DNA from 3 places in the Paenibacillus sp. PK1-4R genome. Region 2 is predicted to be linked to each of the others. Evidence: predicted binding sites of a transcription regulator. Region 2 holds the regulator's gene; each other region holds the start of a gene.
The links. The regulator NrdR, encoded in region 2, represses ribonucleotide reductase genes. The targets are predictions, from matches to a motif close to AACACNATATATNGTGTT.

Region 1 (3,286 bases), 2.7 Mb from region 2:
GATAACATCTGACCCGTGTACTTCACCTTGAGCTGAAGTGTACCGGTCTCCTCCAATTCTTCTCCGTTCACCACTGCTGTGATCAGAACGGAACCTTCACGCGTTGAATCGAGAGCATACTGAATGACGTGTGCAAGCAACTGTCCGATCTTGACTTCATCACCAACGAACACTTGTGATACATTCAGTTCAAGATTTAATCCCAGCTCAATGTTCTTGCCCGTCGCAATGCCGGCATAGAGATACACGGTATTCTCAATGGTGCCTACCAGATCAAACGGATCATCATGTATAACCGTTTTACCTGCTTCATTAATGTTGAAATTCATCATATTATTCAGCAAGGAAAGCAGAATATTGCCGCTTGTCTCAATCATGTTCACATATTCGGACTGCTCCTCTGGCATATCCGGTGTGCGCATCAGATCTGTCAGTCCCAAAATACCATTCAAGGGATTGCGAATCTCGTGACTCATCAATTTCAACATCTGTGTTTTGGTCATGGCCTCAGATTCGGCACGTTCTTTCTCTGCCTGGAGCTGTTCTTGCATTTGTTCCGAATCACTCAATTTCCGCTCCTGAACATGCAACGTGCTTTCCAAATCGACAACATAGCCCAGGAATACAGCCATCGCCTTCAGTGTCTTCATATCGGTTTCGCTGATCACATAACCAGGATCATCCATTAGACATATGGTACCAAATGTTTCGCCCGATCTTCTCATAATAGGCACGCCCACGAAGAAGCGATTGCCAAGTCCGCTCGTAACGCCCATGGATCGTGTCATCGGATGTTCACATGTATCCGGGATCGTAAGAACACTACCGTTGTCTCTTAATACCAGGCTGCAATATGAATCCGTAAAAGGAAGTGTACTGCCTTTAACAACTAACTCTTCCGTACGATTAAAGGCCTCCAAAATGACATTGGTCACACCGTCATTCGTGGCAATAAAGATGGTATTGACCTTCAATATACCGCTTAATACGTCTACGATATGGGCCGCAGCTTCCTTTATATCTTCATAGAAGCCTCTCGTAATGCCTTCTGCCGTCCCCATGATCCACCCCTTTTGTCTTAGCTGCACTTTCTAATCTGTATATCAGAATGTTAATCACGTACAAGGGCTCATCAAGAATCCGAATAGCTGTCACAATCTATACTTATATGATTAACACCGTAGAAGTAAAAGAGAATCATACTGCCTGCCGATAGCCCGTTTTCGGACAAAAGCAGGTCTTGAACTGATAGTTAAAGACTGAAAATGTACTGCAAATCGCCTTTTCAGCTTGATTAAAGTCCATCTTGTCCAACTTCGAATATTATCCTTGCAAGATAACTAGAAATTATACGCTTCTACTCAGACTTTGGAAACCTTTATCCGCAGCAATTAAAGGAAAGTCCACTTTGCCCACTACGTTGTGTGACCATTATCACACCCAAAAAACCACATATAGTTTATAAATGGATAATACGAATCTACATATAGTATTTAACGTGAATTAAATGATAACCAAATCATTTTAGGAGGAACCTTACATGAACATGCTTGAGTATGCCACTCCACCGGCATCCGATCTATTATCCGACCTGGGAAGACGCATTATTGGCGCAGAAGACGCCGATACGCTGAGGGAAAATGCAAATCTGAACGGGGACTCCTTCAGCGGCAAGATGAGCAGGCTCGGTTCGGAGACCGCCAAGTGGCATGCTCTGCGTCATGTGTTGCCGGAAGAGCTTGCCCAAGCTGTGGAGAATGGGGATCTGTATGTACACGATCTGGATCAGTATGCACTTGGAACGACCAACTGCATCTTTATCCCGTTTGACCGTCTCCTTGCTGCGGGTTTCAATACAGGCAACGGATCGGTTCGCACACCTCAGACGATCATGTCTGCAATGGCCCTGGTTGCGATCATCTTCCAATCCCAGCAGAACAGTCAATATGGCGGTGTATCGGCCAATAAGATTGACTGGGATTTGGCCCCTTATGTACAGCGATCGTTCCGCAAACATTATCGCAAAGGGCAACGCCTCTTTGGTGAGCATGCCCTGCTTGAGGATGAACAGCTTTATCTGGACAGCATCGAAGCGAAAAATCAGTGCCCGCGCGCATATGCCTTCGCCTATGAAGAGACTGAGCTGGAGACAGGACAAGCTGCTGAATCACTGATTCATAACTTGAATACAATGAGCAGCCGGGCAGGTGGTCAGATTCCATTCACTTCACTGAACTATGGATTATGTACTTCAGCGGAAGGAAGGTTGGTATCGCGTTCATTGCTCGAAGCAACCATCCGTGGCCTGGGCAACGGGGAGACTCCCGTGTTCCCTCAACATATTTTCCAATGTAAACAGGGGATCAATCAGGCTCATGGAGAGCCGAACTATGATTTGTTCCGCCTCGCAGTCACCTGTTCATCCCGGCGGATGTATCCCAACTTTGTCAATGTTGATGCTTCGTTCAATCTGCCTTTCTATCATCCGGAAGATCCGGATACGATCATTGCAACTATGGGATGCCGCACACGTACACTGGCTGACCGGTTTGGTCGCAATCGTCAAAGTGGCAAAGGTAATCTGTCCTTCAACACCATTAACCTCGTGAAACTCGGCATCCGGTTTGGCATCTGCCAAGGTGCCAGAGCTGTCGCTGACCGTGCGGGATTCTACACTGCTTTGGAGTCGGTTATGCATAATGCCACTTCCGGCCTGCTGCATCGCTACCGAATTCAGACAGCACAGCCTGCCAAAGCATCGGACTTCATGATGCGGGAGGGTGTATGGGAAGGTGGAGAACAGCTTGGCCCGAACGAGCCGGTTGCCGATCTATTAAAACATGGAACATTATCTCTTGGTTTTATCGGTCTTGCGGAATGTATGACAGCTCTCTATGGGCGCCATCATGGGCAGGACCCACATGTACACCACGAAGCGCTCAACATTATTCGGACCATGAGAGAGTTCTGTGACCGGATGAGCGAGCAGCATAACCTGAATATCACCCTGTTTGCCACACCTGCCGAAGGCTTGTCCGGCAAATTCACGAAGATCGACAGAGAACGATACGGCCTCATTGCCGGGGTTAATGATCGTGAGTATTATACGAACTCATTCCATATCCCGGTATACCACACTCTTCCAGCTTATCGGAAGATTGAACTGGAGGCCCCGTTCCACACTTTATGTAACGCGGGTGCAATCTCCTATGTGGAGCTTGACGGAAACGTTCGGGCCAACACCGTAGCTTTCCTGCGAATTGTGCAGTATGCACTGGCACAGGAT
Region 2 (3,286 bases):
CAGTCCCTCCAAGGCGGATATGGATAACTCGGGGAGTATATCTGCCCAGGAAGCGATGTGGCTTGGTATTGCCCTGTCTCTGGATGCGTTTGGAGCAGGATTGGGAGCGGCACTTCTGGGATTCCCTACACTATGGACAGCACTCATTATTGCACTGTTTAGTGGGGCGTTTCTGTCACTCGGCATGAAGGTTGGCCTACGATTCTCAGCTCTGCGCTGGATGCGAAGACTGTCTGTATTGCCAGCACTATTGTTAATGATTATGGGAATAATGAAGCTGTTATGAGGTGAAACGATGAATATAGGCTTAACCGGCGGGATCGCGACAGGCAAAAGCAGTGTTTCCGCCTATCTCGCCAGTAAGGGAGCGTTGCTCATCGATGCAGACGTTATTGCCCGGGAAGTTATGATGCCCGGGCATCCCGTGTTGGCCGCCGCTGTTAAGCGGTTTGGACAAGCCATACTGAACGAGGATGGAACACTGGATCGAAAAAAGCTCGGAAGCATTGTTTTTCAACAACCCGAGGAACGAAAGGCACTGGAGGCTATTACACATCCGGCGATTCGAAGAGAGATGCGTGAACGGGCTGCTGCATACGAATTGCAACATCCGGATAAACTTGTGGTGTCAGATATTCCTTTGCTCTATGAATCAGGTCTGGAAGATGGTTTCGAGGAAGTCATGGTTGTATATGTTCCAAGGTCGATCCAACGAGATCGCTTGATGAGTCGGGATGGAATGACTGCAGCACAGGCTGAGGCACGAATGAATGTTCAGATGGATATTGAGCGCAAAAAACAGCTGGCAGACATTGTCATTGATAACAGCGGCTTATGGTCTGCGACGGAGCAGCAAATTGACTCATTTCTACAGCGTAAGGGTTTGTTATGAGAGTATTACGCAAGAAACGTGTACTGCTGTTGATGTTTGTGTCCTTTGTACTGGTATTATTTCTGAATACTAACTGGATGGCATGGTTCTATCCCATTCATTATAAGGAAGAGATTCGTACCCAATCTCAGAGCTATGAGGTTGATCCGTTTCTGATTGCTTCCATTATCAAGGTGGAGACCAATTTTAAGACAAGCAAGGAATCCAAACGAGGAGCCATTGGGCTCATGCAACTGATGCCAGACACGGCCAACTGGATACTGGAACAAGCCAAAATTCCCGACACTTCGCTGGAGGAATTAAAGCACGAGCCTGAACGCAATATTCAGTTAGGTACATGGTATCTGCGAAATCTGTCCGATCAATTCGATGGCAATGAAGCAGTTATGATCGCTGCCTATAATGCGGGTCCAGGCAAAGTGAACAGTTGGCTTAGAGATGGTGTATGGGATGGCTCGTTCGATACGGTGAAAGATATTCCGTTTGGTGAAACGCGTCACTATGTACAAAGAGTCATTTACTATTATAATCAGTATGTAAAGATCTATAATACGTTCTAAGTATATAAGTAGAAGCACAGAGCAGGCCGGTTATTCACCGGCCGCTCCATGCTCCTCTTGTAGCGTATTACGATGCAGATATTATTGGTATTGACCTGCCAATTGCTGTTCTGCAATTGTTACCAGACGCTTCGTGATGTATCCACCGATCGAACCGTTCTCGTAAGAAGTCATGTTACCTTGGTATCCGTCTTGTGGGATGCTGATTCCGAGTTCTTGAGCAACTTCGTATTTCAGTTGTTCGAGGGCTGCGGAAGCTCTAGTTACCACCAGGTTGTTGGAGTTACCGTTGCTTTGTGCCATTGCTGTTCACCTCCTCGCGGGTTGGTAAAAGTATTATGTGTCGGCAATGCGTTTTTCATTACAAAATCAGTACAGGGAATATGTGGTAAAAAGTAAAACGTGGGAAGTGATCTGATTTGAAGTGTCCTTATTGCGGTTATATGGGTACCAAAGTGCTTGATTCGCGTCCGGCCAACGAAGCAAAATCCATTCGTCGTCGCCGTGAGTGTGAGCAGTGTGCCCGAAGATTTACAACGTTTGAGATGATTGAGGAGACTCCACTGATTGTCATTAAGAAAGATGGCAGTCGTGAAGAGTTCAGCCGGGACAAGATCCTTCGCGGGCTTATTCGTGCCTGTGAGAAACGTCCAGTCTCAGTAGAGACCTTGGAGATGATGGTATCTGAAGTGGAGAAATCTCTGCGTAATACAGCTGATGCTGAAGTGGAGAGTCGCCAGATTGGTGAGTTATTGATGGAACAGTTGTTTCCAGTCGATGAAGTGGCGTATGTCCGTTTTGCATCGGTATATCGCCAGTTCAAAGATATCAATATGTTCATGAAAGAACTGAAATCCCTGTTGTCCAAAGACGATCTGGAGGATTAGTGAAGTGGGTAAAGGGAGAAGAGCAGTCTGGAGTTCCAGTCCGTATGTGCCAGTGAAATCGGTTGTTCTTCTCCAAACACTTTGGATCATGAAAAAGTGATTGACAGCGAAAGCTGGATTTTATATGATATAGGAGTCGCCTGTGGAACGTAGCAGTGTTGGACAAGTTATCTATTTCATATCCTGGGGCCTTAGCTCAGCTGGGAGAGCGCATCGCTGGCAGCGATGAGGTCAGGGGTTCGATCCCCCTAGGCTCCATAATCAAGAACGCCATCACATTATTGCGATGGCGTTTTTTTGTGGTGAAATAAATCAGAACATTTATTAATGAAGTAGAATTTTGGACTTGGGGTCGAGCTTGGGGACGAATATTCTAGATGCAAAAATCGAGGGTTTAAAGTCCTGATCGTAGAGTTGTCAAAAAAGTACAGTTTGAAAACAAGGAGACCCTTCCGGCTGGATATTGTCCAACCGGAGGGGTTTGTATTTTTATGTATACGCTTTCACTTAGCCAGATATTCGACGAACCTTACAAAGATCGTGGCTACTTCGGCGCGGGTGGCGGTGGTTTTGGGAGCAAAAAAGTTGTCCGGCTTGCCTAATACAATGCCGATGTCCCGCAGTGCCTGAACGGCCTCCAACGCCCAGGAACTAATTTCACTCTCGTCCGTGAAGGACTTAGAGTGTCTTTGAGGTATCTCATAGCCCTTGTACTTCATGTAGTTGTACAGTATCACCAGCATCTGCTCGCGCGTCATCGGTGAATTGGGGTCAAACAGGTCTGCGTTTGTACCGTTGACTATGCCTTTTTCGGCCGCCCACTCGGCTGCCGCCGTGTACCACTGTCCGTCCGTCACGTCGCTAAAGCGGGAACTCGTATAGCTGGAGAGGTTTACGTTCTCAAGATTGGCCAGTACCTGCACGAACATTGCACGCGTCATTGCGGT
Region 3 (3,286 bases), 160 kb from region 2:
GTACTAACACCGTCCTGGCTATTGGAAGTCCCATCACTTGCCTGCACTTCAGCATTATTCGGGTTTTCTATGGCAGATACGACTGTCTTCTCTTCAGCTTCTGCCGTGTTCTGATCTTCAGCCTGGGTCGCTTCCTTCTTCGACGTGGATAACACCTGCACATCCCTGCTGCCGTCGCGGTATATCGTTACTCCCTTGCAGCCTAGGTCGAAGGCCAGTTCGTACAGCTCAGCCGTATCCTCCACTGTAAAATCAGCCGGACAGTTGGCCGTCTTCGAGATCGAACTATCCACCCATTGCTGGATCGCAGCCTGCACCCGAATATGATTCTCAGCCGACAGATCCATCGCCGTCACATAATAATCTGGTAAAAATTCACCTGGATGTTCATCCAGCCAATCTTGTGCAATCGGTACGAACTGTTCATCATAACCTAGACGGCTTTGACGGAAATACTTGAAGGCAAAATACGGCTCAATACCTGTTGATGTGCCCACCATCGTACCTGTACTGCCCGTTGGCGCCTGTGTGATCAGTGTGACATTTCGAATGCCCTGTTTACGAATGGCCTCTCCCACTTCAGGATAGGTCGCAACCATGTTTTTCATAAATCCACTCTGTAAGTACGGTTCAGCTTCAAATGCTGGGAAAGCACCCTTCTCTGCTGCAATCTCTGCCGATGCCAGGTAGGCCTCCTTTGCCATGAACCCATACAGTTTATCCAGAAAAACAAGAGATTCAGGACTGCCATATCGTATACGCAGCTTAATCATCAGCTCTGCCAGTCCCATTGTGCCAAGTCCAACCCGGCGTTCACGCTGCTGATTCAATCTATTTTCCTCAAAATGATATGGTGTTGCATCGATGACATTGTCCAAAAATCTAGCCGAGATGCGAGTGGTTTCCGCCAGTTCATCCCATGCCACATCATGATTTGTTTCATCGTAGAATTTGGACAAATTGATTGCTGACAGATTACATACACCCCAGGCAGGCAGACCCTGTTCCGCGCAAGGATTAGTACAGATGATCGGATTGAAATACCAGCTGTTGGACATCTGGTTATAGTACTCCATGAATACCACACCGGGCTCTGCCGATTTCCAGGCTGATTCAATAATGGTATGCCAGATTTCGCGAGCCTTCAGTGTACGATAGTGCACCACCGAATGACCTGCGGCTTTCCATTGCTGCATATCCCCGTTCCACTCGGTGTCGTAGTCCGGATCGTTCGTATCGGGGAAAACCAAATCCCAATCTCCGTCCTGCTTGACAGCCTCCATAAATGCGTTGCTCACACATACCGACAGATTGGCATTGGTCACCTGCCCCATCGTTTGTTTCACGGTAATAAAATCAAGCACATCCGGATGCCAGTCATTCATCATCAGCATAAGCGCACCCCGGCGGCTTCCGCCCTGTTCAATCAGTCCCGTCGTATAACTGAATAGTCCGCCCCACGATACGGAACCGCTGGATGATCCGTTGACCCCTTTGACCACCGCTCGGCGAGGACGCAAAGAGGACAAATTAATCCCAACGCCTCCCCCACGTGCCATAATTTCCGTCATCTCGGTCAAGGTCTTCATGATGCCACCCCGACTGTCCTGCGGAGACGGAATGACATAACAATTGAAAAGTGTCAGCTCATCGCTTGCCCCCGCGCCCGCAGCAATGCGGCCTCCGGGTACTAACTTCCAATCTTCCAATACGGAGCGGAACTTGGACTCCCACGTTGCCCGCTGATCCGCTGTGGATTCGACAGAAGCCATCGCTTTGGCAAGACGGTCCCACATCTCTTCCGGTGTTTTTTCTATATTAAGTGTCAGTTTCTCCACGTTTGTCTCGAGGATCTCTCCGCTTCGAGTCCTTACTTGTACAAGCTGGCCCTGTCGTTCTATGATTTCGCCCACTTCCTTGGTTGGGAACTTGGGATCATCCTTCGTTAATACCAATACCACATCTCCGACCTTGGCATGATTCGAATCAGCGTCCTTCCAGGCGTATCGGTCCAGAAATATTTTTTCGCTAAGTCCTTCTAATTGATGCGATCGTTGGTTTGATTTCATCGCTACATTCAACCTCCCCGGTATAAAGCTCCATTTTCACTATAAGAGTAAACTATGATAAAACACCACATATAGTGATACAAAACCAGTATATTACACCATATATTGATTTTCCATGCGACTTTTATCATAGTCCATCTTCATAGACTCCCCATACTCGGACAAGCTTCTTCACACACCCTCATACGCATGAATACGACATCTGTGAATTTTTTGGCACAGAAAAAACATGTGCCTTCACTAAATTTCTGGGTTCAATATAAGTTAAACTAATCATTTGCACGTCAACGGAGAGGACAGAAAAAACCTGAAAAAGCGAAGCGTTCGCCTAAAAGCTTTCTGAAAGAAAGCTGCATCGAAAGCATACGCTATCCCCGGATTTCCCCTCCAGAAAAGGGAATCAAAGAAATCTGGGGATAACAGCGATTGGAAGGTTGTTCTGTCATCGTAGTGTTCGTGCAAATAAACTGTAGTTCAACTTGTATAGTTATGAACTGACTCTCATTCGTCCATACTATTACCTACGAATAAAACGTCATCACGTATGGCAGGGGAGGAAGCACAATGAACCGGAAAAACCCGCACCACATGAATCAACCAGTAGCCGAACTGCCCGTTCCGTTGGAATTTGATCGAAGCTGGATTAATCAATTAGAATCACGACTGGATAAAGGAGGTCCTTGGGGGGATTATCGACTCTTCCAACTGGGCATTCAAGCCGAAGAGACCAACCTGATTCCCAATTTTGACGAGATCCAGTGTTTGAAACATCTACAAGGCCTTACTCCACTTCCTCACCAGATGGACACTGCACGCAGAGTATTATTTGAAATGTCAGGCCGGGCCATTCTCGCCGATGAGGTGGGTCTTGGCAAAACCATTGAAGCCGGTCTCATTCTGAAAGAATATATGGTTCGAGGTCTCGTATCCAAGGTACTCATTCTCGTGCCAGCATCTCTTGTGCTGCAATGGGTACGGGAGTTGAATTCGAAATTTGGCATCCCTGCGATTGCCCAGAAAAAGGCCTATTCCTGGCAGAATGAAGTGGTTGTTGCTTCCATGGATACAGCCAAACGGGACCCGCATAAAGATATGCTGCTGAATACTGATTACGACATGATTATTATTGACGAGGCACATAAGCTCAAAAACAAGAAAACAACCAACTATCAATTCATGCTGAAATTACGCAAAAAGTATTGTCTGCTGCTTACAGC

Region 1: the regulator NrdR is predicted to act here: its motif matches at 1,477-1,494, upstream of QNO02_RS28105 (anaerobic ribonucleoside triphosphate reductase).
Region 3: the regulator NrdR is predicted to act here: its motif matches at 2,131-2,148, upstream of QNO02_RS10285 (adenosylcobalamin-dependent ribonucleoside-diphosphate reductase).

What each region holds. Positions count from the first base shown of each region.
Region 1 is NZ_CP126535.1:6,472,541-6,475,826, forward strand. It holds gene QNO02_RS28100 (ATP-binding response regulator) at 1-1,061, opposite strand, end outside; gene QNO02_RS28105 (anaerobic ribonucleoside triphosphate reductase) at 1,541-3,286, shown strand, end outside.
Region 2 is NZ_CP126535.1:2,181,299-2,184,584, forward strand. It holds gene QNO02_RS09550 (manganese efflux pump) at 1-286, shown strand, start outside; gene coaE (dephospho-CoA kinase) at 296-892, shown strand; gene QNO02_RS09560 (lytic transglycosylase domain-containing protein) at 889-1,452, shown strand; gene QNO02_RS09565 (alpha/beta-type small acid-soluble spore protein) at 1,534-1,755, opposite strand; gene nrdR (transcriptional regulator NrdR) at 1,872-2,339, shown strand; tRNA gene QNO02_RS09575 (tRNA-Ala) at 2,525-2,597, shown strand; gene QNO02_RS09580 (S-layer homology domain-containing protein) at 2,843-3,286, opposite strand, start outside.
Region 3 is NZ_CP126535.1:2,336,555-2,339,840, reverse strand. It holds gene QNO02_RS10285 (adenosylcobalamin-dependent ribonucleoside-diphosphate reductase) at 1-2,069, opposite strand, end outside; gene QNO02_RS10280 (DEAD/DEAH box helicase) at 2,634-3,286, shown strand, end outside.